3 regions of the Phycicoccus duodecadis genome follow, and region 2 is predicted to be linked to each of the others. Evidence: predicted binding sites of a transcription regulator. Region 2 holds the regulator's gene; each other region holds the start of a gene.
The links. The regulator LexA, encoded in region 2, represses DNA repair genes until DNA is damaged. The targets are predictions, from matches to a motif close to TCGAACANNTGTTCGA.
Positions count from the first base shown of each region.

Region 1: the regulator LexA is predicted to act here: its motif matches at 4,875-4,890, upstream of ATL31_RS06340 (HNH endonuclease signature motif containing protein).
Region 3: the regulator LexA is predicted to act here: its motif matches at 1,184-1,199, upstream of ATL31_RS15210 (alpha-ketoglutarate-dependent dioxygenase AlkB).

Region 1 covers NZ_PJNE01000001.1:1,372,000-1,381,282, reverse strand. Annotated here, with positions in the region: gene panC (pantoate--beta-alanine ligase) at 1-451, shown strand, start outside; gene ATL31_RS06365 (L-aspartate oxidase) at 462-2,156, shown strand; gene nadC (carboxylating nicotinate-nucleotide diphosphorylase) at 2,153-3,064, shown strand; gene ATL31_RS06355 (VOC family protein) at 3,069-3,434, opposite strand; gene ATL31_RS06350 (flavin reductase family protein) at 3,489-4,118, shown strand; gene ATL31_RS06345 (NUDIX hydrolase) at 4,169-4,663, shown strand; gene ATL31_RS06340 (HNH endonuclease signature motif containing protein) at 4,995-6,599, shown strand; gene ATL31_RS06335 (GNAT family N-acetyltransferase) at 6,618-7,205, opposite strand; gene ATL31_RS06330 (class I SAM-dependent methyltransferase) at 7,288-7,968, opposite strand; gene ATL31_RS06325 (DUF3109 family protein) at 7,965-8,858, opposite strand; gene ATL31_RS06320 (Ppx/GppA phosphatase family protein) at 8,912-9,283, shown strand, end outside.
Region 2 covers NZ_PJNE01000001.1:614,983-624,265, reverse strand. Annotated here, with positions in the region: gene ATL31_RS02835 (NAD-dependent protein deacetylase) at 1-725, shown strand, start outside; gene ATL31_RS02830 (GNAT family N-acetyltransferase) at 722-1,270, shown strand; gene ATL31_RS02825 (RimK family alpha-L-glutamate ligase) at 1,275-2,474, opposite strand; gene ATL31_RS02820 (ATP-dependent zinc protease family protein) at 2,501-3,013, shown strand; gene ATL31_RS02815 (succinylglutamate desuccinylase/aspartoacylase family protein) at 3,013-3,978, shown strand; gene lexA (transcriptional repressor LexA) at 4,102-4,827, opposite strand; gene ATL31_RS02805 (LysM peptidoglycan-binding domain-containing protein) at 5,047-5,493, shown strand; gene ATL31_RS02800 (hypothetical protein) at 6,159-6,743, shown strand; gene ATL31_RS02795 (cobalamin-binding protein) at 6,767-7,618, shown strand; gene ATL31_RS16385 (hypothetical protein) at 7,653-7,820, opposite strand; gene nrdR (transcriptional regulator NrdR) at 8,301-8,798, shown strand; gene ATL31_RS02785 (vitamin B12-dependent ribonucleotide reductase) at 8,856-9,283, shown strand, end outside.
Region 3 covers NZ_PJNE01000001.1:3,282,903-3,292,185, forward strand. Annotated here, with positions in the region: gene leuA (2-isopropylmalate synthase) at 1-535, shown strand, start outside; gene ATL31_RS15210 (alpha-ketoglutarate-dependent dioxygenase AlkB) at 537-1,163, opposite strand; gene ATL31_RS15215 (SDR family NAD(P)-dependent oxidoreductase) at 1,270-1,956, shown strand; gene ATL31_RS15220 (DNA-3-methyladenine glycosylase 2) at 1,998-2,879, shown strand; gene recO (DNA repair protein RecO) at 2,928-3,653, shown strand; gene ATL31_RS15230 (isoprenyl transferase) at 3,650-4,444, shown strand; gene ATL31_RS15235 (Fur family transcriptional regulator) at 4,428-4,847, opposite strand; gene ATL31_RS15240 (metal ABC transporter permease) at 4,844-5,830, opposite strand; gene ATL31_RS15245 (metal ABC transporter ATP-binding protein) at 5,827-6,648, opposite strand; gene ATL31_RS15250 (metal ABC transporter substrate-binding protein) at 6,639-7,541, opposite strand; gene ATL31_RS15255 (DUF6703 family protein) at 7,603-7,947, opposite strand; gene ATL31_RS15260 (glycine--tRNA ligase) at 7,960-9,283, shown strand, end outside.

The sequences.
Region 1 (9,283 bases), 760 kb from region 2:
CGCCCAGCAGCTGCTGCTCATCCGGCGGATGGTGCGCGACCTCGACTTCCCGGTCGACGTCGTGTCGGTGCCGACCGTGCGGGAGCCCGACGGGCTGGCGATGAGCAGCCGCAACACCTACCTCACCGCCTCCGACCGCGAGGTGGCGCTGTGCCTCAGCCGTGCCCTGCGCGCCGGGGCCGACGCCGCGCCGTTCGGTCCGTCGGCGGTGCGGCGCGCCGCCCGCGAGGTCGTCGTCGAGGAACCGCTGGCCCTGGTCGACTACCTGGTCCTCGTGCACCCGCAGACCCTGGCCGACGTGCCCGAGTGGTACCGCGGCGAGGCGCTCCTGGCCGTCGCCGCCCGGATCGGCACGACCCGCCTCATCGACAACACCCCCGTCGTCGTCGGGCCCGGTGGCGGGGCCATCGACGTGTTCTCCGACGTCCCCACCGCCCGCGCCGAGGTCTGAGGCCCCCACCATGTGCGAGCTCCCCGTCGTGCTCCCGCGCCGCCTGGCGGCGGCCGCCCCCGGATGGACCACCACCGCCGACGTGGTCGTGGTGGGCTCCGGCATCGCCGGGCTCACCTGCGCCCTGCGGCTACGTGAGCGCGTCGACCGGGTGCTGCTGGTGACCAAGACCGTGCTGTCGGCGGGCTCGACGGCGTGGGCTCAGGGCGGCATTGCGGCGGCCCTGCACCCCGAGGACACCCCCCAGGAGCACCTCGACGACACCCTCGTCGCGGGAGCCGGGCTGTGCGACGTCGAGGCGGTGCGGGCCCTGGTCACCGAAGGCCCCGACCGGGTGCGCGAGCTCGTGGCGCTCGGCGCGCACTTCGACCTCGACGACGGCGGTGAGATCAAGCTGACCCGCGAGGGCGGGCACCACCGCGACCGCATCGCGCACGCCGGGGGCGACGCCACGGGCGCCGAGATCAGCCGTGCGCTCATCGCGGCCCTGCAGCAGGTGCGCAACGACCCGGGCATCGAGGTCGTCGAGCACGCCCTGGTCGTCGACCTGCTGACCGCTGCCGACGGCGCGGTGTGCGGAGTCACCCTCCACGTCATCGGCGAGGGGCAGCGCGACGGGGTCGGGGCCGCCCGGGCGCGGGCCGTCGTCCTGGCCACCGGGGGGCTGGGGCAGATCTACACCTCGACCACCAACCCGCCCGTGGCGACGGGCGACGGGATGGCGGCGGCGCTGCGCGCGGGGGCCCGCGTGACCGACCTGGAGTTCGTGCAGTTCCACCCGACCGTGCTCTTCCTGGGGGAGGGCTCGACCGGGCAGCAGCCGCTGATCTCGGAGGCCGTGCGCGGCGAGGGCGCCTTCCTCGTCGACGACACCGGCCGCCGGTTCATGCAGGGCCGCCACGAGCTGGCCGACCTCGCCCCGCGCGACATCGTGGCGCGCGGCATCCTCGACGTGATGGGCGAGCGCGGCCTCGACCACGTGGGGCTCGACGCTCGCCACCTGGGGGCCGCGTTCCTCGAGGAGCGGTTCCCCTCGATCGTCGCGCGCTGCCGTGAGCTGGGCTTCGACCCCGCGGTCGACCTGTTGCCCGTGGCGCCGGCGCAGCACTACGCCTCGGGCGGGATCGAGACCGACCTGCGCGGGCGCACCTCGGTCGACGGGCTGTACGCCTGTGGCGAGGTCTCGTGCACGGGGGTCCACGGGGCCAACCGGCTCGCGTCGAACAGCCTGCTCGAGGGGCTGGTCTTCGCACACCGCATCGCCGACGACGTCACGGCCCGTCTCGAGGCCGGCGACCTCGCGGGTCGGGAGCCGGTGGCGGCGGACGACGACGGCGGCGTCGACCTGCTCGAGGGCGACCTGCGGATCGAGCTGCAGCGCACCATGACCCGTGGATGCGGCCCGCTGCGCAGCGCCGACTCGACCGCCGCGGCGCAGGAGGGGCTGGCCGCGCTGGCGGCTCGGCCGGCGAGGGCCGCCGACCCGGGACCCGACGCCTGGGAGACCACCAACCTGCTGCACCTCGGGCAGGCGCTGGCGCTGCTGGCCCGGCGTCGCGAGGAGACCCGCGGCGGCCACGTGCGCACCGACTTCCCCGAACGGGAGGACCGCTGGCGGGTGCACCAGGGCGTCACCCGGGGCGCGGACGGGCAGCTCGTGGTCGTCGAGCGCCCGGTGTCCGAGCCGATGGGGGTGCGCGCGTGAACGGCGACGGTGCCGGGGGCTTCGGGTTCCCGGAGGTGGACGCCCGCCTGGTCGTCGAGCGCGCGCTCGACGAGGACCTGGGCACCTCGGACGGCGGCGGTGGGCGTGACGTGACGACGCTGGCCACCATCCCGGCGGAGCAGCAGGCCGTCGCGCACGTCGTGGCCCGCGCCGGCGGGGTGCTGGCGGGGCTGCCCGTGGTGGCGCTCGTCCTGGCCGCGGTCGACCGGCGCATCGGCACGGGTGCCGTCGGGTGCGAGCTGCTCGCGGCCGACGGCGACACCGTGGTGGGCGGTGACCGGCTGGCCACCCTGCGGGGCCCGGCCCGCACCATCCTGGTCGCGGAGCGGACGATCCTGAACATCCTGTCGCGCACCTCGGGGGTGGCCACGCACACCCGCCGCTGGGCCGACGAGCTGGAGGGCACCGGCGCCACCGTGCTCGACACCCGCAAGACGACCCCCGGGCTGCGCGCGCTGGAGAAGTACGCGGTGCGCTGCGGCGGCGGCACCAACAAGCGGATGGGCCTCTACGACGTCGCGATGATCAAGGACAACCACAAGCTCGCCGCGGGTGGGCTCAGTGCGGCCTACGACGCGGTGCGCCGGGCCTACCCGGACGTCGACGTGCAGGTCGAGGTCACCACGACGGCCGAGGCGGTCGAGTCCGTCGCCGCTGGGGCGCGGTTCCTGCTGTGCGACAACATGTCTCCGGCACTGCTGCGCGAGACGGTGGAGGCCGTGCGGGGGAGTGGCGAGAGCGTGGAGGTCGAGGCCACGGGCGGCCTGACGCTCGAGGTGGCGCGTGAGTACGCCGACACCGGGGTCGACTACCTCTCGGTGGGCGGCCTCACCCACTCCTCGCCCATCGTCGACATCGCCCTCGACCTCGAGCCGGGCGGCGTCTGAGCGGTCAGTCCCGGGCCGGCCACTGCCGCACGACGACGCAGACGGTGGTGCTGTCGAGGAGTGCGAACTCGCGCGCGCCCCACGGGCGCAGGCGAACGGTCGGCAGGTTGGGGTGGAGCAGGTCCGGCCGGCGCGCGGCCACGTCGCGGTGGACGGCCTCGACGTCGTCGGTCTCGAGGCCGAGCTCGGGCCGCTCCGAGTGGGCCGCCGCCTCGGCGTTCTGGCAGAGCTGGATCTTCGCGCCGTCGCGCTCGAGGACGACGAGGTCGCCGTCGCGGTGCACGACCGTCATCCCCAGGCCGTCGGCGAACAGGTCGAGGCCGACGGAGAGGTCGGCGTAGAAGACGGTGCCGACGAAGCGGGTGAGCATGGCCCAGTATGGGTCGGCCGGGGCCGGCGGCGCGAGCGGTCGTAGGGTCGGGGGATGCGCCACGAGCTCCCCGTCCAGCACGGTCCCGAGGCCGAGCGGATGCGCGCCGGCGCGGCCTACCGGCTGATGACCGCCTCGGTGGTGCCGCGCCCCATCGCGTGGGTGAGCAGCCGGTCGGCCGGCGGCGTCGACAACCTCGCCCCGCACTCCTTCTTCACGGTCGTCAGCACCGACCCCGCGATGCTGGCGTTCACGTCGGTGGGGCGCAAGGACACGCTCAACAACATCGAGGCCACCGGCGAGTTCGTCGTCAACGTCGCCACCGAGCCCGCGTTCGAGGTCGTCAACGGCACGAGCGCCGACTACCCGCCCGACATCGGCGAGTTCGACGCCCAGGGGGTCGAGCGCGAGCCGTCGCTCACGGTGGCGCCCCCGCGGGTCGCGATGTCGCCGGTCGCCTTCGAGTGCCGGCTGCACGAGGTGCGCCCGACCGGGAACTGCTTCGTGGTGGTCGGGCTGGTGCTGCACGTGGCCGTCGCGGAGTCGGTGGCGGTGGGTGACGACATGCTGCGCCGCCCGCACGTCGACATCCGGGCCCTCGACCCGCTCTCGAGGCTGGGTGCCGACGAGTGGGGGCGGCTGGGCGAGATCCGCGAGATCAGGCGGCCGACGTACGACGGCTGAGGCCCGCGGGAGGGCGGGGGCGGGCGCCAACGGCTCCGTAGGGTGGGGCGATGGCGACCCCCGACTTCATCCTGGCGCTGCGTGAGCGGATCGGGCACGAGCTGCTGTGGTTGCCGGGGATGACGGCCGTGGTCCTGCGCGGCAGCGAGGTGCTGCTCGTGCGGCGGGCCGACACGGGGGAGTGGACGCCGGTCACGGGCATCTGCGACCCCGGCGAGCACCCCGCGACCACGGCCGTGCGTGAGTGCCTGGAGGAGACCGGGGTCCGGTGTGCGGTCGAGGTGTTGGCGTGGGTGCAGGTGACCGGGGTGGTCGAGTACCCGAACGGTGACCGCACGCAGTACCTCGACCACGTGTTCCGCTGCCGGTACGAGTCCGGCGAGGCGCACGTGGGCGACGACGAGTCGAGCGAGGTGGGGTGGTTCCGGCTGGAGGCGCTGCCGCCGATGGCGGCGATGTACGTCGAGCGGGTGCAGGTCGCGGTCGGGCACGAGGGGGCCACGCGGCTCGAGCCGGGAGCGGGTTCGGTGGCTGCCGGCGGGTGAGCCGCGGACACGCCCGCTCGGCGATGGTCTTTCGTCGGATCCCGCGGATGAGGGTGGGGGCGTTCGTCGCACCTTCACAGACGGCCTTGATGGCGGGCTCCGCGGTGCTCCGGTGAGCATGGCCCCATCCCTTCCCCTCGGGTAGCCACACCTGCCTCACCCGTTGCACTTCTGGCGGGAAAAACGTTGCCAGAAAGTTCGATTGGTCTCCTCGAACGCTTGTTCGTGTCACCCTGATCGGGTAAGATCGTGGGTACGGGGAAGGGGGATTCCGATGACAGTGACGACCGGTCCGCAGGACGTTCTGAGTGCCGCACGTTCAGCGCGTCAGATGTTGACGGACGCTCTGTCCCCGAGCGAGCTGCGCGGGTCGCAGGAGGAGTGGGCGCAGGCTCTGGGCGAGCTGCAGGCGGTGATCGACACCGCGACCGCTGCGCAGGATGCCGCGATCGTGCGGCTGGCGGCGATCGAGCCGCACGTCCTGGATGACGGGGAGGTCATCGACACCCACTGGGCGCTGGGGCACGTGGCGTTGGACGCTTCGGCGATCGTGTCCGGGGTGCTGGCCGTGACCGCGGTCCACGCCGAGCGGCGCGTGCGAGCGGCGGTGCGACTGGCGGCGGACGGGCCCGAGGGGACGCTGACGGAGACCGGGCTGCGGGGGTTGCACGACGCGATGGGTGCCGGCCGCCTGGACGCCTACCGGGCGTCGGTGGTGGCGACCGAGCTGGAGGAGGCACCGGCCGATGTCGCCGCGTCGGTGGTCGGCGGTCTGCACGAGTACTTCGGCAGCGAGGACGGGCCGCGGTTGCGGCGCCGGGTCCGGCGGATGCTCGCCCGGATCTCGCCCGACCTGCTGCGCCAACGCGCCGTCCGCGCCCGGTCCGAATGCCGCCTCGAACGGTGGGTCGGCGAACCCGGGGTCGACACCTGGCACGGCACCTTCCCCTCCGAAGAAGCAGCCCAGGCCTGGGCCGCGATCGACGCCCTCGCCCAGCAGTACGTCACCGACGGCGTGTGCGACCGCGTCGACCGGGCCCGGGCCAAGGCCCTGACCGACCTGGTGGCGGGCAACGCGACCATCGACGTCCAGGTCGTCCACACCATCGCGGCCGATGCCGCCGCGACCGGTGCCGCCGCGACCGGTGCGCCGGTGACCGGGACCGCGGCCAGCGGGGGAGCACCCGGCGACCTGGTCGAGGTCACCGGCCTCCGCCCCGGCGAACCCACGCTGGTCTCCAGGGACTGGCTCGACCGTGCCAGCGCCCACCCGACCTCGGACACCAGCGCCGGCCGGGCCGCACCCCGGCCGCGGGGCAAACCGGCGAAGAGCCCCGCCCCGTGTGACCCGCTCACCGGCGCCCTGCTCGACCTCGCCGGCGCCCTCACCACCGACACCTACCGCCCCGGCAAGGCCCTGGCCGCGCTGGTCAAGGCCCGCGACGGGCACTGCCGCTTCCCCGGCTGCCACGTCGCCGCCCGCTTCTGCGACCTCGACCACGTCACCCCCTGGCCCACCGGACCCACCAGCGCCACCAACCTGGTCTGCCTCTGCCGCCGCCACCACCGCATCAAACAACGCTCCGGCTGGCGGGCGGTTCTCCATTCCGACGCCACCCTCACCTGGACCGACCCCACCGGACGGGCCCGCACCACCCACCCCGTCGACCACCTCCACCGCGCCGTCCTACCCGACACCGGCACCGACCCCGCCCCCATCACCTACAACCCCCGCCTCGTCACCCCCGACGCACCCCACAGCACCCTCGAGTACCACCTCGAACACACCCTCGGCCCACCCGAACCGAGCCGACCCCGCCCCCGCTGCCGGATCGACCACCACCACCCGACAGCCGCCGGCGCCCACCTCACCTACACCGCAACCCATCCACCCCGGCACAAGCCACCCGAGCCCGAGGACCACCCGCCCTTCTGAGTCGCGCCGTCGTCCCGGTCAGCGTGCGGCGGGCTCCACCGTGCGGCGCATGACCGTGTTGCGCAGCCCCTTGGCCCGCACGAACTCGAACCCCGCCTCCTCGTACATCGTGCGCGTGCCGTTGTAGACGAACGAGTTGTTCATCCGCTTCTCGCCGATCTCGTGCGGGTACCCCTCGACGACACCGCCGCCCGCCGCGGCGATCAGGTCGAGCGCGCCGGCCAGGGCCACCTTGGCCAGCCCCTGCCGCCGGTACCGCTTGTCGACGAAGATGCACGTGACCCGGTAGTCCGGCAGCAGGTCGGCCTCGGCCAGGTACTGCTTGCCGTGGTGGATGGAGGGCAGCTCCTCGGGCGTGCCGTACTCGGCCCAGGCCACCGCTTCGTCGCCGACCATCACGAGCGCGGCGTGCGCCTCCCCGGCCTCGACCAGGCGCCGCTTCAGGGCGCGGTTGCCCTCGTACCCCTGCCCCCGCTCGGCGCAGTCGGGGTGGAACCAGATGCACCAGCAGCCGCCGAAGATGCCGTGGTGGCGCTCGACCAGTCCGGCGAACGCGTCCCACGTCTCGGCGGTCAGCGGCCGGATCGTGTGCTCGAGAGTCTCCATGCGGCCGATGCAAGCACGCCCAGCGGACGATCCGCGTCCGGATGTGCGGGCGCGTCCTCCGCGCTCCGGGGCGGGCGGCCCCTCAGGAGCGGCGCCACCGCAGCGCGACGGCGTAGTCGACGACCAGCCCCTCGTGCTCGGCCAGCACGTCCTCGGCGGCCGGCCCGGGCAGCTCGATGCGGACCACGGCCTCCAGGTCCTCGCGCCGCTCGAACGTCCACGCGATGGTGAGCCGCTCGGTGGTGAAGCCCTGCCGGTCCCAGAACCGCTGCACGGCCAGTGCGTCGTACGTCGGGTACCCCCGCGCGAACCAGGCCCCGAACGTCGAGCGCGTCGCGTCGTTGTCGACCACGGCGAGCAGCCCACCCCGCCGCAGTACCCGCGCGGCCTCGGCCAGCCCAGGCTCGCATCCCGGCCCGAAGAAGTACGCCCACCGCGCGTGCACGACGTCGACCGAGGCGTCGGCCAGCGGCAGCGCCTCCGCGCCGGCGGCCACGACCCGGGCCGTCGACCCGGCGCCCGCCACCCGCGCCGCCGCACGGGACACCAGCGGCAGGTGCGGCTCGACCCCGACCACGCGCGCCCCGCGCGCGGCGAACCGCGGCAGGTGGAAGCCGGTGCCACAGCCGACGTCGAGCAGGTCGGCCCCAGCGAGCGGGTGCAGGGCGTCGAGGGTCGTGTCGATGACCCCGGCCCGGTCGGACGCGAGGTTCTCGAGCTCGTAGACGTCCGGGGTGTCCCAGATGTTCGGGCTGGGGATCACGGGGCCGTGGCGTCGGTCACCCCGGCCCCCGGCAGCGCCGTGGTGCCGCGCCGCCGCTTGACCCGCTCGCGCCGCCCGCCGACGGTGTCGGCCTCGATGGTGGCGGGGTGGACGAGCAGCGGGATGAGCGTGCGGGCCCCGGCCGAGCGGGCGTGGCGCACCATCGCCAGGTGCGCCTCGCAGCGCAGCACCAGCTCGTCGTACGCGGCGCGGCCCATCAGCTCGACCAGCTCGGCGTGGTTGCTGCGGTACACGGGCTCGCGCCCCACGTGCGCCTCGGAGGTGCTCGAGCAGTACCAGTCCAGGTCGTGCCCGCCCGGCCCCCACCCGCGCCGGTCGTACTCGGTGATGGTGACCTCGAGGTACGAGGTGTCGTCGGGCCGCTCGACGGTGCGGTACGAGCGGCGGATCGGCAGCTGCCAGCACACGTCGGGCTTGGCGGTGTGCGGCGGGATGCCGGTGAGTACCGCGTGCTGGTGCAGCGCGCAGCCGTCGCCGGCCGGGAAGCCGGGGCGGTTGAGGAAGATGCAGGCGCCGTCGACGACCTTGGTCTTGCGGGCGCCGTCCTCCTTCTCGGTCCAGGCCGAGAGGCGGGCCGGGTCCTTGTCGCCCCGCCGGCCGCGCCCCGGGTGGTGCTCCCACTCGTCCTCGCCGAGCTGCGCGACGACCGCGCGCACCCGCTCGACGTCGTCGTCGTCGGTGAAGTGCGCGCCCAGCGTGCAGCAGCCGTCGTCGGGCCGGTCGGCGTAGATGCCCTGGCACCCGACGCCGTAGACGCACGACCAGCTCGAGGTGAGCCAGGTGAGGTCGACGCGGAAGCGCTGCCCCGGCTCGTCGGGGTCGGTGAACTCGGCCCACGTACGCGGGATGTCGAGGGGGGCTTCGGGCACGCGCCCACCCTATGCACGCCGGGAGCCCCCCGGGCAGCGACTACGTTGGGCCCATGCGCCTCGGGGTCATCGACGTGGGTTCGAACACCGTGCACCTCCTCGTCGTCGACGCCCACCCCGGCGCCCAGCCGCTGCCCGCCAGCAAGCACAAGATCGACCTGCGCCTCTCCGAGCACGTCGACGACGCGGGCCGCATCGCCGACGAGGGCCGCGACCGGCTCGCCGACTTCGTGGCCGAGTGCCAGGAGGTCGCCCAGGACCAGGGCGTCGAGGACCTGCGGGGCTTCGTCACCAGCGCCGTCCGGGAGGCGCCCAACGGCCAGGCCGTCCTCGAGCACGTCATCGAGCGCACCGGGGTGGCCCTCGACATCCTCTCGGGCGAGGAGGAGGCGCGGCTCACCTTCCTCGCGGCCCGGCGCTGGTTC
Region 2 (9,283 bases):
AGCACGGCGAGTTCTGCGCCAGCACCGAGAACCGGCGCCGGTACTGGGCGCGCTCATTCGTGGGGTGGCAGCGCTTCTCGCGGGCCGAGCCCAACGCGGGGCACCGCGCGGTGGCGGCCCTGCAGCGCGCGGGCGTGCTCGGCCCGGTCGTCACCCAGAACGTCGACGGCCTGCACCAGGTCGCCGGCAGCCGCGACGTCACCGAGCTGCACGGCACCCTGGCCGAGGTCGTGTGCCTCACCTGCGGCGACCGCAGCCCGCGCGAGGCCCTGCAGCGCCGGATGGCCGAGGCCAACCCGGGGTTCGAGGCACTGGTGCGGGGCGAGGTGGCCGACGGCTCCCGGGTCAGCAGCCAGATCCGCCCCGACGGCGACGTGGTCCTGCCCGACGAGGCCGTCGCCGGCTTCCACCTCGCCGGGTGCCTGGTCTGCGGGGCCGACACCCTCAAGCCCGATGTCGTGTTCTTCGGCGGCTCCGTCCCGCGCGAGCGCGTCGACCACGTCTTCGCGCTCACCGACGCCGCGCCGGCCCTGCTGGTGCTCGGCTCCTCGCTGGCGGTGATGTCGGGCCTGCGGTTCGTCCGGCACGCCGCCCGCCGCGGCATCCCGGTGGTCGGCGTGACCCGCGGCCCCACGCGCGGCGACGAGCACATGTCGCTGCGCGTCGACGCCGACCTCGCGCCCACGCTCGAGCAGGTCCTCGCGGCCCGGGGCCGGGCCGCGTGACGGCCGGTTCTGCGGCCGGTGACGACGACGTCGTCGTCCGGGCCGCCACCCCGGCCGACCTACCCGGGATGGCCGCCATCTACAACGACGCCGTGCTGCACTCGCTCGCCACCTTCGACGTCGAACCCCGCCCCGACGACCACTACGCCGACCGGCTACGGTCCGAGGCGCCCGGCGACCACGTGCTGGTCGCCGTCCGGCAGCCGTCGGCCGAGGTGCTGGGGTACGCGTTCAGCGGCGTCTACCGCCCACGGGCCGCCTACGACGCGACGCGCGAGGTCTCGGTCTACCTCGCCGACGTGGCCCGCGGCCGGGGGCTCGGGCGCCGCCTGTACACCGAGCTGTTCGCCCGGGTCGACGCCGACGGCATCCACACCTGCCTGGCCGTCATCGCCCAGCCCAACCCGGCCAGCGAGGCCCTGCACCGGTCCTTCGGCTTCGAGCCGGTGGGCACGCTGCGGGAGGTGGGCCGCAAGTTCGACCGCTGGGTCGACACCGCGCTCTGGCAGCGCCGCCGCCCGGCCGCGCCCGACGCCGGGCCCTGAGGGCTCACTCGGGGCGGGGCTCGTGGATCGGCTCCTTGGGCAGCTTCTTGACCTTGCGGGTCCGCCGCCGCCGGCTCGGGATCATCGAGCGCATCTCCTCGAGCCGCCCGAAGCACAGCAGCCGGTCGCCCGCCTGCAGCACATGGTTCCCGTTCGGGTTCGGGACCACCGACGTCCCGCGGTGCAGCGTCAGCGCGGTGATGTCACGCTCGCGCAGCCCCGACGCCGCCAGTGTCTTGCCCACCAGGTCCGACGCCTCGAGCACCGCGATCTCGGCCACGCCGTAGCCCGTCGAGACCGTCAGCCGCTGGCGCACGTCGATCTCGGGGAAGGCCACCTGGTTGTCGATGTAGTCGATGATCGCGCCGGCCACGTCGAGCTTGGTCGCGGTCTCGATGCCCTCCAGGCCGGGGGAGGAGTTGACCTCCATCACGAGCGGGCCCTCGGCGCCCTCGAGCATGTCGACGCCGGCCACCCGCAGGCCCATGATCTGGGCCGAGCGCACCGCCGCCTTCTCGAACTCGGGGTCGAGCTCGACCGGTTCGACCGACCCGCCCCGGTGCACGTTCGAGCGGAACTCGTCGCCCTTGGCCACGCGGCGCATCGCCGCCACCACGCGGTCGCCGACGACCAGCGCCCGGATGTCGCGCCCCTTGCTCTCGCTGACGAAGTGCTGGATGAGCACGTTCTGCCGGGTCGAGTGCAGCGTCTCGATGATCGCCTCGGCCACCTTGATCGTCGGCGCCAGGATCACCCCGATGCCCTGGGTGCCCTCGAGCAGCTTGATGACCACCGGCGCGCCGCCGACCCGCTCGATGGCCGCGATGACGTCGGCCCGGTCGCGCACGAACGTCGTCGGCGGCATCCCGATGTGGTGGCGCGACAGGATCTGGGTGGCGCGCAGCTTGTCCCGCGAGTTCGCGATGCCCCACGAGGTGCTCGGCGTGTAGACGTCCATCTGCTCGAACTGGCGCACCACCGCGGTGCCGAAGTACGTGACGGAGTTGCCGATCCGCGGCAGGATCGCGTCGTACGTCGAGAGGCGCTTGCCCCGGAACTGCAGGTCGGGCTCGTCCCCGGAGAGGTCGATGCCGAACCGTAGGGTGTTCAGCACCTTGACGGTGTGGCCCCGGTCGGCGGCGGCGGTGCGCAGGCGCTGCGTACTGTACGAGCGAGGTGCGCGGGAGAGGATCGCGAGCTTCATGGCTTCCTGAACGGAGAGGACGGACGGTGTCGGACGGTCGTGCGGGCCCGGGCGCTGCAGCCTCGACCGACAGTCTTGCCTACACCCTCGCCGGGTGGCGCGAGTGGGTCAGCCTCCCGTCCGCGGGGGTCCCGTGGGTCAAGGCCAAGCTCGACACCGGCGCCCGCTCGTCCTCCGTGCACGCCTTCGACCTCGAGGAGCTCGAGCGCGACGGCGAGCGCTGGGTGCGCTTCACCATCCGCCCGTGGCAGCGCTCCGACGACGACGCCGTGGTGGTCGAGCGCCCGGTCCTCGACGTCCGCGACGTGCGCTCGTCCTCCGGCCACACCGAGCAGCGCCTCGTCGTCGCCCTGGACCTGACCCTGATGGGCCGCACCGTCAGCGCCGAGATGACGCTCGCCAACCGCGACGAGATGGGCTTCCGGATGCTCGTCGGCCGCGAGGCGCTGCGCCAGGGGTACGCCGTCGACCCCGGCCGTTCCTACCTCGGGGGCCGCCCGCCGCTGCGCCTGCGCCGGCGCAACCGGGGGGCCGGCTGATGGCCCGGGCGCTGCGGCCCTCGTTCGAGATCGGCAGCGTGCGGGTGCGGGCCGGGCGCGCCCAGTCGCTGGCGCTGCCCATCACCCGCCTGGTCACCGGCGCCGACGTCGACCTGCCCATCCGCGTCGTCCACGGCCGTGAGGAGGGCCCCACGGTGTGGGTCGACGCCGCCATCCACGGCGACGAGGCCGTGGGCGTCGAGGTGGTCCGCCAGGTGCTGGCCGCCCTCGACCCGAAGACGTTGCGCGGCACCCTGATCGCCGTGCCGATCGTGAACGTGCTGGGGTTCATGAACGGCAGCCGCTACCTGCCCGACCGGCGCGACCTGAACCGCTCGTTCCCCGGGGCGCCCCGCGGCTCGCTGGCGGGCCGCATCGCGCACCTGTTCATGACCCAGGTCGTCGACCAGTGCGAGGTGGGCATCGACCTGCACACCGGCTCCGACCGGCGCACCAACCTCCCGCAGATCCGCGCCGACCTCGAGGACGCGCGGACCCGCGAGCTGGCCGCCGCCTTCGCCGCGCCGGTGATGCTGCACGCCAAGGTGCGCGACGGCTCGCTGCGCCACGCCGCCCGCGAGCACGGGGCCACGGTGCTGCTCTACGAGGCGGGGGAGGCCTGGCGGATGGATGCCTGGGCCGTCGAGGCCGGGGTGCTGGGGGTGCGCCGGGTGCTGGCCGCGCTCGGGATGACCGAGCCCGTGGCCGAGGACCCGCCGGCCGCCTCCGAGGTCTCGTGGCGCAGCGGCTGGGTGCGGGCCCGCGGCACCGGGATGCTCCACCTCGAGGCCGGCCTCGGCCAGCGCGTCGAGGAGGGTCAGCGCCTCGGCGGCCTGTTCGACTCCTTCGGCAAGCGCGTGCGGCTGGTGCACGCCAACCGGGCCGGCGTCGTCATCGGGCGCACCGAGGCTCCGCTGGTGACCTCGGGCGACGCGGTCGTGCACATCGCCGAGGTCGAGGCCTGACCCGAGCCGGCCCGGCCCCGGTCATCCTGCTCCACTCCGGTCACCCCGATCCGCACCGGTCCCAGGTGACCGCTGCACCGCAGCCTGGCCGGTGCGCCACGGGCTCACCGGCCAGGCAGCGGCTCAGACGCGCCGCAGCACCGCGGTGACCTTGCCGAGGATGGTCGCGTGGTCGCCGTCGATGGGGTCGAAGGCCTGGTTGTGCGGCATCAGCCACACCTTGCCGTCCTTGCGCTTGAACGTCTTGACGGTGGCCTCGTTGTCGAGCATGGCCGCCACGATGTCGCCGTTGTCGGCGTTGGGCTGCTGGCGCACGACCACCCAGTCGCCGTCGCAGATGGCGGCGTCGATCATCGAGTCGCCGACCACCTTCAGCAGGAACAGCGAGCCCTCGCCCACGATCTGCCGGGGCAGCGGGAAGACGTCGTCGACGACCTCCTCGGCCGTGATCGGCACACCGGCGGCGATGCGGCCGAGCACCGGCACGTAGGTGGCCTCGGGGCGGTCGTCGTGGATGCCGGTGACGTCGACGTCGTCGTGCTCGACCTCGGCGCTGCGCCGGTAGCCGCCCTCGTCGGCGGTGTCGGGGGAGAGGACCTCGATGGCACGCGGCCGGTTGGGGTCGCGGCGCAGGTAGCCCTTGCGCTCGAGCGCGGACAGCTGGTGCGCGACCGAGCTGGGGGAGGTGAGCCCGACGGCCTCGCCGATCTCGCGCATGCTCGGCGGGTAGCCGCGACGGTCGATGGCGTTGCGGATCACCTCGAGGACCTTGCGCTGGCGGTGCGTGAGCTCCCCGCCGTCGCCCCGGTCGGGCATCTCGTGGATGTCGGCGTTCCTCGGACGTGCCATCTCGACCCTTTCGCTGCGTCCGGGGCCCCAGGAGCGCCCGGATCGGGGTGTTATCGCAGGTCAGCCGGCTTGTCGGTGCTCATGTGCAGGCTGGTGCGCATGAGAACAGCCTACGCGGTTCGTACAGGGGATTCAAACATTCTTACGACGCGTGTCTTGAACCGGTCGAACATCCGTGCTACAACTCGTACAGACGTTCTATCGAACAACGGTTCGACGGTGGCACTGGCCGCTGGGATGGAGGACATGATGAGTGCGATCGCCTGGGAGCCCACCGAGGGCTTCGTCCACCCGCTGCCGCAGGGGCCCCGGCTCGTCGTCGTGCGGGGCGGCGCCGGTCCTGCTGCCGGCGTGTCCGAGGGCGGCGTGTCCGAGGGCGGCGTGTCCGAGGGCTTGCGCCTCACGGCCCGCGGCCGTCTCGCCCTGCTCGTGCTGGCCGCGCTCGTGGTGGCCGCCGTCCTGGGTTTCGGGGGCGTCGGCGATGCCGGCGCCGTCACCGCTGAGCACGCGGTCACCGTCGGCGCCGGGCAGACCCTGTCCGAGGTCGCCGCGGCCGAGCTCCCGGGCCTGTCCGTCAGCCAGGGCGTCCTCGCCATCCAGCTGGCCAACAGGCTGAGCACGGCCCAGGTCAGCGCCGGCCAGCGGCTCGTCATCCCCCGCGGCTGACCCGCCGGCGTCGGGCTGGCAGCCCCGTCGGCCCCCCTCGTCCGAGTCCCTCGACCCGACTCAGGACGCCGAAGGGCGTCACCTCCGTGCAGGAGGGGTGACGCCCTTCGTGCTGTCCGTGGCGGCCTCCGCCGACCTGTCCCTTTGCTGCCACACCCTGCCCCCATCGACCGAACGGCCGAGGGGGGATGGCCCGTCCTGTCGGAGTCCGGCGCTGGACGACCGAGAGGGCGTGCTCAGCGCTGTCCACCGCGCGGGCGCGCCACGAAACTCCCTACATGCAGCCCCGCCGGCGGAGCACCTACCGCGCCACGCACCACCCGGTCGTCCACTGTGGCGGCTCGGGCCGGTGGCTGTGGACGTGTGGGTGCGGAGCCCGGGGTATCGCATCCTCCGGAGGCTGGCACCACGCGTTTACGGCAGCGCTCGTGCACCAGAGCCTGAGTCCGGGGGAGTAGGCGTGCGGCCCGGGGGCAACAGAGGGTCCCCGGGTCGCACGCCTCGTCCCCGTCCACACTCGCCGGACGGGGGCGACGCATCGCAGGGGCGCGGGCCCACCCTGGCTGGGGGTGGCGGGCTCGCGCAGCGTCATGCCCGGGAACAGAAGTCTCGACGGCGTCGTTCTGCAGTGGTGTAATGAAGTAATCACTGCAAAGGAGAACGACATGCGCCCAGGACACCGACCCGACGACGACACCCGCGAGCACGGCGCCGGCCGCCCCGGCCGGGGCCGTCGCGGCGGCTGGCAGCAGGGCGACCTGCCGCCGGCCGACGACGCCCCGGACTGGTTCGCCGGCCGCCTGCCTGACGGCTGGTTCGACGCGCTCGACGTCACCGTCGACCGCGAGGAGATCGTGGTCGTCGGCACCCTCTCGGGGGTGCCGCACGACACGGCGCCCGGCGAGGTCGAGGGCCGCATCTCGCGCTTCCGGGCCGACACCCGGGAGCAGCGGATGGCGGTCGCCCAGGAGGCCCAGGCGCGCTACGGCCGCACGGTGTCCTGGGGTGCCCGCGTGGGCGAGCACACCGCCCTGTTCACCCACCTCGCCGTGCCGGTGATGACGCGCCTGCGCCAGCCCGAGCGCGCGGTGCTCGACACCCTCGTCGACGCCGGCGTGGCCCGCTCCCGCAGCGACGCCCTGGCGTGGTCGGTCAAGCTGGTCGGCCAGCACGCCGAGGCCTGGCTCGGAGAGCTGCGCGAGGCCATGACGCACGTCGACGACCTGCGCGCCCGCGGCCCGCAGCTCTGAGACCCGGCCCCTAGGGTCGGGGGATGCGCGTCGTCAGTCTCATCCCGTCGGCCACCGAGATCCTGTTCGCGGTGGGCGCGGGCGACGAGGTGGTGGGCGTGACCTTCGAGTGCGACCACCCGGCGCAGGCGCGAGGCCGCCGGATCGTCTCGACGACGACCCTGGCCGAGGGGCTCTCGCCGCGCGAGATCGACGACGCGGTGGCCGCGGCCGTCGCGGCGGGGGAGGACCTCTACCGGCTGGATGCCGGGGCCCTGGCCGGGCTGGACGCCGACCTGGTGGTCACGCAGGACCTGTGCGCGGTGTGCGCCCTTGACGCCGCGACCGTCGACGAGGCGCTGGCCCATCTCAGCTGCCGCGCCGAGGTGCTCACCGTCGACCCGCACGACCTCGAGGGCGTGTTCGCCTCGGTGCTGAGGATCGGCGCCGCCGTGGGGTGCGAAGCCGAGGCGCAGGCGCTCGTGGCGCGCTGCCGCGACCGGCTGGCGGCCGTCGAGCGGTCGGTGGCGGGGCGTCCGCGTCCGCGGGTGGTCGTGCTGGAGTGGACCGACCCGCCCTACGCGCCGGGGCACTGGATCCCCGAGATGGTCGCGCTGGCCGGCGGCGAGTGCGTGCTCGGGACGGCCGGCGAGCGGTCGGGCCGGGTCACCTGGGACGACGTGGCGGCCGCGCGGCCCGACGTCGTGGTGGTGGCGCCGTGCGGCTACGACCGCGCCGGGGCGCAGGAGCAGGCGGACGCCCTCGTCGCCGCGGGGCTGCTGCCGGCGGCGGTACGGGTGCACGCGGTCGACGCGAACGGGGAGTGGGCCCGGCCCGGGCCGCGGCTGGTCGACGGGGTGGAGGAGCTGGCGCGAGTGCTGCATCCCCCGGCCTGAGCGACCCGGCGGGGTCCGGCGGGTCGAGGTGCGGTCAGTGGTGCCGCTTGCAGCGGCGCGGGCCGTGGCCGTCGATGCCGAGGCGGGCGGGCAGGGACGACAGGGCGGCGAACCCGACGACGACGGCGTCGAGGATGGGGGAGGCGGCGTCGTCGCCCGCGCTGCCGCGGCGGGCGGTCGCGCACTCGGTATAGCGCCCCATGGGGCCTTCCAGGTGGTACCTCATGACCCGAGCTCTCCCTGATCAGCGTCGGTGGATCTGCGTACTCCTCCACGGTGACAAGGAGCGCGGCCGCCCCGCAGGGCTTCCTGAGAGAGCCTGGCCGAACGGGCGACGACACGACCGAACGGCTGATGGCTGCCCGGCATCCTTCCGCGCGCTCGACCCCTAGATGTGGTGCCTCTCCCGTCACATCAGCCCCAGCAGTAGTACCCCGACACGCCGCCGGCAGCGACACGCCGCACCCCTGCACCCCCTCTGACCTGCGCAAACAGCCGTTCGGACGATTCTTGGCCCCGCCTGCTTGCGTCGCCGGTCACACCGGGGGCATGATGAGCACAACATCTAGTGGTTACACCGCTGTAGTTCGTCCACATGTTGTGAACAGGAAACACCGGTCGTCCACAGGTTGTTCACACCACAGTCCACCGTTCCATCCACAGGGGAGGGAGTCCCAGCGCCATGCACTGCCCGTTCTGCCGCCACACCGACTCCCGCGTGATGGACTCGCGCACCACCGACGACGGCTCGTCCATCCGCCGCCGCCGGCAGTGCCCCGAGTGCGGTCGGCGCTTCACCACCGTCGAGACGGCCAGCCTGAGCGTGGTCAAGCGCTCCGGCGCCACCGAGCCGTTCAGCCGGGCCAAGGTCCTCGTCGGCGTCCGCAAGGCCTGCCAGGGCCGCCCGGTCACCGAGGACGACCTCGCCCTCCTCGCCCAGAAGGTCGAGGAGACCATCCGCAGCGCCGGCTCCGCCGAGATCGACGCCCACGAGGTCGGCCTCGCCGTCCTCGAGCCGTTGCGCGAGCTCGACGAGGTGGCGTACCTGCGCTTCGCGAGCGTCTACCAGGCCTTCGACTCCCTCGACGACTTCGAGTCGGCCATCACCCTCCTGCGCGCCGAGCGCGACGCCACCGCGGAGGAACCGCAGGCCACGCGGCCTGTCGGACCCCAGCAGTAGAACAGACACCAAGGTCACCACCGCTCCCGGCTGAGGGGGCAGAAGAGAGGAACTCGTATGACCGACATCGCCGGAGCACGTGCAGGTGCCCGCAAGCCCGCCAAGGGCAAGGGGGTGCGCATCGAGCGCATCTACACCACCCCGGGCGTCCACCCCTACGACGAGGTGACCTGGGAGAAGCGCGACGTCGTCCAGCAGAACTGGAAGACCGGCGAGACGATCTTCGAGCAGCGCGGCGTCGAGTTCCCCGACTTCTGGAGCGTCAACGCCTCCACCATCGTCACCACCAAGTACTTCCGCGGCGCCGTGGGCACCGAGGCGCGCGAGACCGGGCTCAAGCAGCTCATCGACCGCGTGGTCCTCACCTACGTCAAGGCCGGTAAGGACCACGGCTACTTCGCCGTCCCCGAGGACGCCGAGATCTTCGAGCACGAGCTGACCTACGCCCTGCTGCACCAGGTGTTCAGCTTCAACAGCCCGGTCTG
Region 3 (9,283 bases), 2.7 Mb from region 2:
CTCGTACCTGCTCAAGGCCGAGCACGGGCTCGACCTGCCGCGCCGCCTCCAGGTGGAGTTCAGCGGAGTGGTCCAGCGCCGAACCGACAGCGAGGGCGGCGAGCTCACCGGCCCGCAGATCTGGGAGATGTTCGAAGACGAGTACCTGCACGCCGAGGACTCCGAGCGGCGCTGGGCCCACTTCGCGCCCCTGCGCTCGACCATCACCGGCAACGACGACGGGATGGACCGCATCGAGGCAACGGTGCTGGTCGACGGCGTCGAGACCGACATCAGCGGCCGGGGCAACGGCCCCATCGACGCCTTCACCGCGGCCCTGGCGACGCTGGGGGTCGACGTGCGGGTGCTCGACTACCACGAGCACGCGCTGTCGGCCGGCGGTGACGCCCGTGCCGCGGCCTACGTCGAGTGCGCCGTCGGCGAGCGGGTCCTGTGGGGCGTCGGGCTGCACGAGTCGATCGTCAAGGCCTCGCTGCGCGCCATCCTCTCGGCGGTCAACCGGGCCCAGCGCGACGGGGCGCTCGCCGACCGCTGAGTCAGCGGACGCCGCGGACGCGGAACTGGATGCTGATGCGCGGGCCGACCGACCTGGCCGTCTTCGGCACGCAGTGGTCCCAGGTGCGCTGGCACGAGCCGCCCATCACCACCAGGTCGCCGTGCCCGGCCGGCACCCGCACCGACTCCCCGCCCTCGCGCGGGCGCAGCAAAAGGTCGCGGGGCGAGCCGACCGAGAGGATGGCGACCATCGTGTCCTGCTCACGGCTGCGCCCGATGCGGTCGCCGTGCCACGCCACCGAGTCCTGCCCGTCGCGGTAGAGGCACAGCCCGGCGGTGACGAACGGCTCGCCGAGCTCGGCCGCGTAGTGGGCCGAGAGGGCGTCGCGGCACTCCTCGAGCGCCAGGTGCGGGAGCGGGTCGCCCTCACCGTAGAAGCTGAGCAGCCGCGGCACGTCGACGATGGAGTCGTACATCTGGCGACGCTCCGCGAACCACGGCACGTCACGGCGCAGCGCCTCGTACAGCTCGTCGGCGCCGCCCACCCAGGCCGTGCGCTGGTCGACCCAGGCGCCGTGCGTCAGATCGCGCCGGGTGACGGTGGCGCCGAGGGGACGCACCTCGATCCCGTCGGCGAGGTCGAGGAGGGAGCCCTGGAGGACGGCCATGCCCCCACCGTACGGGGGAATCGAACGTCTGTCCAGGTTCGACGGCGCGCCGGCCCAGCCGCCGGTACGGGGCTCGGGGGAGGCGGCCGCGCGATGGAGTGGCCCCATGAGCGCACACCCGCTGTCCGGAGCCGTCGTCGCCGTGGTCGGAGCCTCGGGGGTGCTGGGCTCGCACCTCGCGCGCGGTGCCGCCGCCCGCGGCGCCTCCGTCGTCCTCGTGGGGCGCGACGGGCAGCGGCTGCGGGCGGTGCTCGACGGCGCGGAGGTCGTCGTGGGCGAGCTCGCCGACGCCACCCTGGGCGAGCGGCTGGTCGAGACCGCCACCCGCGCGCACGGCCGCCTCGACGGCGTCGTGAACGCCGCCGGGGTCGCGGCCTTCGGGGCGCTGGTGGACACGCCGGACGCCGTCGTCGAGGAGCTCTTCCTCACCAACGTCGTCGGCCCGCTCTTCCTCGCGCGCCGGGTCGTGCCCGCCCTCGCGCGGAGCCGGGGCTTCCTGGTGAACCTCAGCGCCGTCCTGGCCGAGCAGCCGATGGCCGGGATGGCGGCCTACTCGGCGACCAAGGCCGCCCTGACGGCGGCCGACCGCGCCCTCGTGAAGGAGCTGCGCCGCACGGGCGTCGACGTCATCGACGTGCGGCCGCCCCACACCGAGACCGGGCTGGTCGGGCGCGGCCTCTCGGGCGAGGCGCCGCGCCTGCCCCAGGGCCTCGAGCCGTCGGTCGTGGCCGAGGCGGTACTCGACGCGGTCGAGGCGGGCACCCGCGAGCTGGCCTCGACCGACTTCGGCTGACCGCCCGCGGTCCCCGCGCGGGCATCCGGTTGGATGGCGCCGTGGCGACGACGCGGACGGGGACGGTGGAGGACCAGGTCGACGTCGCCCTCGACCTGGCCGGCGTGCGCGCCTGGCTGGTCGCACACGCGGTCCCCGGGGTCGACGCCGTCGCCACCGACCCGGATGGCGGGACGCGGCACCGTCGCCCGGTCTCGACCTGTGAGGGAAGGGCCGCCCTCGAGGTCGTGCTGCCGGCCGCCGGGACGGCCACCCTGCGCGCGAGGGGGGCCGGTGCCGAGGCGGCGCTCGCCGCAGGACGGCGCTGGCTGGGTCTCGATCTCGACCCTCGGCCCGCGGCGGCGACCCTGGCCGGCGACCCGGACCTGGGTCCCCTCGTCCGCGCCCGCCCCCTGCTGCGCGTGCCGGGGGCGCCGGACCCGTTCGAGGCGGCCGCCGACGTCGTCGTGGGGCAGCACGTCTCGGTCGCCGCAGGGCGCGTCTTCGCCGGGCGGCTGGCCGCCGTCGCCGGCGTGGACCGTGGCCCGGCCGAGGCCGGTCGGGTGGCCGCCCTCGACCCCGACGACCTCCAGCGGGCGACCGGCGTCACCGGCGCGCGGGCCCGAACCCTCGTGGCCCTGGCCCGCGCGGTGGCCGACGGGCTCGACCTCGGCCCGTCCCCGGACGACGACGCCCGCGCCGCCACTCGGGCGGCCCTGCTGGCGCTGCCCGGCGTCGGTCCCTGGACCGCCGACCTCGTGGCGATGCGCTGCCTGCGCGACCCCGACGTCTTCCTGCCCGGCGACCTGGTGCTGCGCCGCGCCATGGGCGGCGTCACGGCCGCCGAGGCCGGCCGGAGGGCGCGGGCCTGGGCGCCGCACCGCAGCCTGGCGGTGGTGCACCTCTGGACCCACCACGCCCTCGACCCACCGGCCGCGCGTTGAGCGGCGGGGGAGCACCGCGTTGTCGGCCCCGCCCCCGACAATGGGTCCGTGCCCCTCTACCGCGACGAGGCGATCGTCCTGCGCACCCACAAGCTGGGTGAGGCCGACCGCATCGTCACCGTCCTGTCGCGCCGCCTCGGCAAGCTGCGGATGGTCGGCAAGGGCGTGCGACGCACCAAGTCACGCTTCGGCGCGCGGCTCGAGCCGGGGATGCACATCGACGTCCAGTGCTACGAGGGCCGCAACCTCGACACCGTGACCCAGGTCGAGACCCTCGACTCCTGGGGCGAGACGATCTCGCGCGACTACCGGTCGTGGACCTCGGCGGTCGCGGTCCTCGAGACCTGCGACCGGCTCACCGAGGAGCGCGAGCCGGCGCTCCAGCAGTACCTGCTGCTGGCGGGCGCCCTGCGCTCGATGGCCGACCGCGACCACGACGCCGGGCTGGTCCTCGACGCCTACCTGCTGCGGGCGATGGCCATCGGCGGCTACGCCCCGAGCTTCCACGACTGCGCCAAGTGCGGGGCGCCCGGGCCGCACCGCGCCTTCCACGTCGCGGCCGGCGGTGTGGTGTGCCCCGTCTGCCGCCCGCCCGGCTCGGCCGCCCCGGCCCCCGAGACGCTGCGCCTGCTCGCCGCGCTGCTGGCCGGCGACTGGGCTCCGGCCGACGCCTCCGACGACCGGCACCGCCACGAGGGCAGCGGCCTGACCGCCGCGTTCCTCCAGTGGCATCTCGAACGCGGCATCCGCAGCCTCCGTATGGTGGAGCGGTGAGCGGCCCCACCCCCTACGCGCGCCCCTTCCCGCACCCCAGCGGCGCCGTGGCTCCGGTCGTCGACGCCGCGAAGCTCCCGCGGCACGTGGCGGTCGTCATGGACGGCAACGGCCGCTGGGCCAACCAGCGCGGCCTGCCCCGCACCAAGGGGCACGAGGCCGGCGAGGCCGCCCTGCTCGACGTCGTCGCGGGCGCCATCGAGGTGGGGGTCACGCACCTGTCGGCCTACGCCTTCAGCACCGAGAACTGGAAGCGCAGCCCCGACGAGGTGCGCTTCCTCATGGGCTTCAACCGCGACGTCATCCGCCGCCGCCGCGACCACCTGCACGAGTGGGGGGTGCGGATGCGGTGGGTCGGGCGCCGCCCGCGGCTGTGGGGCTCGGTCATCAAGGAGCTCGAGACGGCCCAGGAGCTCACCCGGCACAACACCGGCCTGACGCTCTACTTCTGCGTCAACTACGGCGGCCGGGCCGAGATCGGCGACGCGGTGGGGCGCATCGCCCACGACGTCGCGGCCGGCCGGCTCAAGGCCTCCAGCGTCGACGAGCGCACCGTGGCCCGCTACCTGCCCGAGCCCGACATGCCCGACGTCGACCTCTTCGTGCGCTCGTCGGGTGAGCAGCGCACCAGCAACTTCCTGCTGTGGCAGAGCGCGTACGCCGAGATGGTCTTCCAGAACCGGCTCTGGCCCGACTACGACCGGCGCGACCTCTGGGCCGCCGTGCAGGAGTACGTCGACCGCGAGCGCCGCTACGGCGGGGCCGTCGACGCTCCTACCGCGGGTCCCTGACGGCGCAGGCGGCGCAGAGACCGTCGATCTCGAGGGTGTGCCGTACGTGGCTGAAGCCGTGGTCGCGGGCGACCGCCTCGGCCCAGCGTTCGACGGCGTCGCCGGTGACCTCGACCGTCAGCCCGCAGCCCCGGCAGACGACGTGGTGGTGGTGCTGCTCGCTGGCGCAGGCCCGGTAGACGGACTCTCCCTCGGTGGTACGGATGACGTCGACCTCACCGTCGGCCGCCATCGCCTGCAGGTTGCGGTAGACGGTGGCCAGCCCGACCCGGGTGCCGGACGCCGACAGCGAGGCGTGGATGTCCTGGGCCGAGCGGAACTCGGCGGTCCCGGCCAGCTCGTCGCTGAGCGCCGCGCGTTGGCGGGTGGGGCGCCGCTCGGGGCGGGTGCTCGCGTCGGTCATCGCGTCCCCACCTCCTCGTGCTCGCCGTGCTCGTCGTAGTGCTCTTCGTGGGCCGCGTGGCGGTGCCCGTCGTGCAGGTAGTCGACGTGGTCGCCGTGCTCGACCGCCGCGTGCCCGCACACCGGGCCGTGCTCGTGGTCGTGCCGCTCGGCCCGGGCGTGGGCGGCGCGCCGCAGCCGCGCCACGACGGTGGCGCCGAGGTTGACCACGAGGAACGCCGCGATGGCGAGCAGCACGATGGTGCCGCCCGACGGGGTCTCGGCCTGGTACGACACGACCACGCCGCCGACGCTGCACAGCACGCCGAGCAGCACCGCCCACCGCACGCTGGCGGCGAAGCTGCGGGCCAGCAGCTGGGCCGTGGCGTTGGGGATGATCATCAGGGCGCTGATGAGCAGCAGCCCGACGACCCGCATCGAGACGACCACGGTCACCGCGGTGAGCACGGCCAGCACGAGGTTGTAGGCCATCACGGGCATCCCGGCGGCGCGCGCGTACTCCTCGTCGTTGGCCACGGCGAAGAAGCGAGGCCGCAGCAGCACCGTGGTGACCAGCACGACCACGGCCAGCACCGCGAGGACCAGGAGGTCACCGGAGCTCGTCGTGAGGATGGCGCCGAACAGGTAGGCCGTGAGGTTGGCCGGGCTGGTGGCCGTCGACTTCGCGATGAGGACCACTCCGAGGGCGATGCCGCCGTAGAACATCACGGCCAGCGCGACGTCGCCGCTGGTCCGGCCCGAGGCCCGGATGAGCTCGATGGCGACCCCGGCGGCCACGGCCGCCAGCAGGGCGGTGAAGACCGGTTGCTGCCCGGTGAGGATGCCGACCGCCACGCCGGCCAGCGCGACGTGGCCCATCCCGTCGCCGATCAGCGACATCCGGCGCTGCACCAGGAAGGTGCCCACGAGCGGGGCGGCGATCCCGGCGAGGAGCGCGGCCAGGAGGGCCTGGCGCATGAAGGCGAGGTCGAGCATCTCGGTCATCGGGGGGCCTTCGGTGCGGGGTCGAGCGGGCCGTCACCGAGCACCCGGCGGCCGGCCGGGGAGCTCGCCGGGTGGTCGTGGTCGTGGTGGTGGCCCGAGCCGGACCCGTGCGCCCGGAGGTGCTCCCGGTACTCGGCCGGGGAGCCGTCGAAGTCGAGGTGCCCGGCGTCCATGCAGACGATGCGGGTGACGACGTCGGAGAGGGCGTCGAGCTCGTGGGTGACGACGAGCATCGAGGTACCGTCGGCCGCCAGCCGCCGCAGCACGTCGGCCAGGGCGAGCTGGTTGACCTGGTCGACGCCGGCGGTGGGCTCGTCCATCACGAGCAGGTCGGGGCGCCCGGCCAGGGCGCGCGCGATGAGCACGCGGCGCTGCTGCCCGCCCGAGAGCGCGGCGACCTCCTCGTCGGCCCGGTCGGCCAGGCCCACGGCGGCGATGGCCGCCCTGACGACGTCGCGGTCCTCGCTCGACGCGGGCCGCCACCAGGGCCGGTGGGGGAGACGGCCGACGGCGACGATCTCGGTGACGGTGGCCCGCACGGCCGCCGACAGCGAGTGCCGCTGCGGCACGTAGCCGATACGGGTGTGCTCGTGGAACTGCTCGCGCGGGGTGCCCAGCAGCAGCACCTCCCCACCCTGGTGCTCGGTGAGACCGAGCAGGCCGCGCACGAGGGTCGACTTGCCCGAGCCGTTGGGCCCCAGCAGCGCCACGACCTCGCCCGGGCGCACCGTCAGGTCGACGCCGGTCACCACCGTGCGGCCGGGGTACCCGAAGGACGCGGACCGCAGCTCGACGAGGGAGGCGGGGCTCAGGGGCACTGCTGCCCGGCCCTCAGGGTGGCGAGGTTGCTCCGCATCACCTCAAGGTAGTCGTTGCCACGCGACGCCGACGTGATCCCCTCGACGGGGTCGAGCACCGCCACCGTCGCTCCGGTCTCGCGGGCCAGGGTGTCGGCCAGGGCGGGGGAGGCGAGGGTCTCGGTGTAGACCGTCGTCACGCCGTGCTCGCGGACGTAGGCCGCGAGGTCGCGCAGGGTGGCGGCATCGGGCTCGGCGTCCGGGCTCAGCCCCGCGATGCCCTCCTGGCGCAGCCCGTAGCGCTGGGCGAGGTAGGCGAACGCGACGTGCCCGGTCACCAGGTCGTCGCTGCGGCAGGACGCGAGCCCGGAGCGCAGCTCCTGGTCGAGGGCGTCGAGCCGCCCGACGAGCGTGGCGGCGTTGGCGCGGTACTCGGCGGCGTGCGCCGGATCGGTGGCGGCGAAGCGCTCACCGATGGCGGTGACGACCTTCTCGAAGCGCACCGGGTCGAGCCAGAAGTGCGGGTCCCGCGCGCTGCCGGTCCCGCCGTCCGCGGCGGCGGTGATGCTGAGGTCGGCGGCCGGGGCCACGTCGAAACCGGCGTCCTTCGCCTGGCTGCGCACCGCGTCGTCGACGGCCGGCTGGAAGCCCGAGAGGTAGACGACGACCTTCGAGGCGCCCAGGGAACCGACGTCCTTGGGGGTCAGCTCGAGGTCGTGGGGCTCGGCGCCGGGCTTGGTCAGCGAGGTCACGCTGACGCGGTCGCCGCCGACCTGCTCGGAGGCCCACTGCAGCGGGTAGAAGGACGCGGTCACCGCGAGCCGGTCGCCGGACGGGCCCGACCCGGTGGCGCTGCCGCAGGCCGTGAGGGCCAGCAGGGCGACGCCGGAGAGGGCGAGGACGACGCGGTTCATGACAACGATTCTCAACAGGAATGAGAACCGTTGTCAAGTTGGCGAGGGCGACGCTCGGGTCTCAGGCGCGGGGGAACGCCTGGGTCACCAGCACGGCCACGACGAGCCCGATGACGGCGACCCGCATCAGCCGCTCGACGCCGGTGAGCCGCGGCCAGGCGAGGGCCAGGATCCACGCGAGCAGCAGCACGACGACCGCCACGAGCAGCCAGCCGGGGGGCGGCAGCAGCACGCCGGCCACCAGCAGGGCCAGCACCGCCAGGAAGGGGACGAAGCGGGGGAGGCCGCTCAGCCACGACACCGCGGGCAGGCTGGCACGCTCGAAGGACTCACGCAGGCTCGACACGGTGGACCACCCTACGGGCTGGCCGCGAAACCGGTTCGGAGCGCCCGTCGCGCGCCGGATAGCCTGTGCGCCATGGCCAACCCCACGTCCGTCGTCGACACCGTCGTCTCCCTCTGCAAGCGCCGCGGCTTCGTCTTCCCCTGCGGCGAGATCTACGGCGGCACGCGCTCGGCCTGGGACTACGGGCCGCTCGGGGTCGAGCTCAAGGAGAACATCAAGCGGCAGTGGTGGCGCTCGATGGTCACCAGCCGTGAGGACGTCGTGGGCCTCGACTCCTCGATCATCCTGCCGCGCCAGACCTGGGTCGCCTCGGGCCACGTCGGCGAGTTCACCGACCCCCTCACCGAGTGCCAGAGCTGCCACAAGCGCTTCCGGGTCGACCACATGCAGGAGGCACTGGCCGACAGGGAGGCCAAGAAGGGCAAGGAGGTCGACCCCGACTCCATCGCGCTGGCCGACATCGCCTGCCCGAACTGCGGCACCCGCGGGCAGTGGACCGAGCCGCGCGAGTTCAACATGATGCTCAAGACCTACCTCGGCGTCATCGAGGACGAGTCGGGGCTGCACTACCTGCGCCCCGAGACCGCCCAGGGCATCTTCATCAACTTCCTCAACGTCATGCAGGCCTCGCGTCGCAAGCCGCCGTTCGGCATCGCCCAGACCGGCAAGAGCTTCCGCAACGAGATCACGCCGGGCAACTTCATCTTCCGCACCCGCGAGTTCGAGCAGATGGAGATGGAGTTCTTCGTCAAGCCCGGCGAGGACGAGCAGTGGCACGAGTACTGGATCGAGGAGCGGATGCGCTGGTACACCGACCTCGGCATCGACCCCGAGAACCTGCGCGTCTACGAGCACCCGCAGGAGAAGCTCTCGCACTACTCCAAGCGCACCGTCGACATCGAGTACCGCTTCGGCTTCACCGGCAGCGAGTGGGGCGAGCTCGAGGGCATCGCCAACCGCACCGACTTCGACCTCAGCACGCACAGCAAGCACTCGGGCACCGACCTGGTCTACTTCGACCAGACCTCCGGCGAGAAGTACACCCCGTACGTCATCGAGCCGGCGGCCGGGCTGTCGCGCAGCCTGATGACGTTCCTCGTCGACGCCTACAGCGAGGACGAGGCCCCCAACACCAAGGGCGGGGTCGACAAGCGCGTCTCGCTCAAGCTCGACCCGCGCCTGGCGCCGGTCAAGGCCGCGGTGCTGCCGCTGTCGCGCAACGCCGACCTCTCGCCCAAGGCCCGCGACCTCGCCGCCGCCCTGCGCAAGCACTGGAACATCGAGTTCGACGACGCGGGGGCCATCGGCCGCCGCTACCGCCGCCAGGACGAGATCGGCACCCCGTTCTGCCTCACCGTCGACTTCGACACCCTCGAGGACCAGGCCGTCACCATCC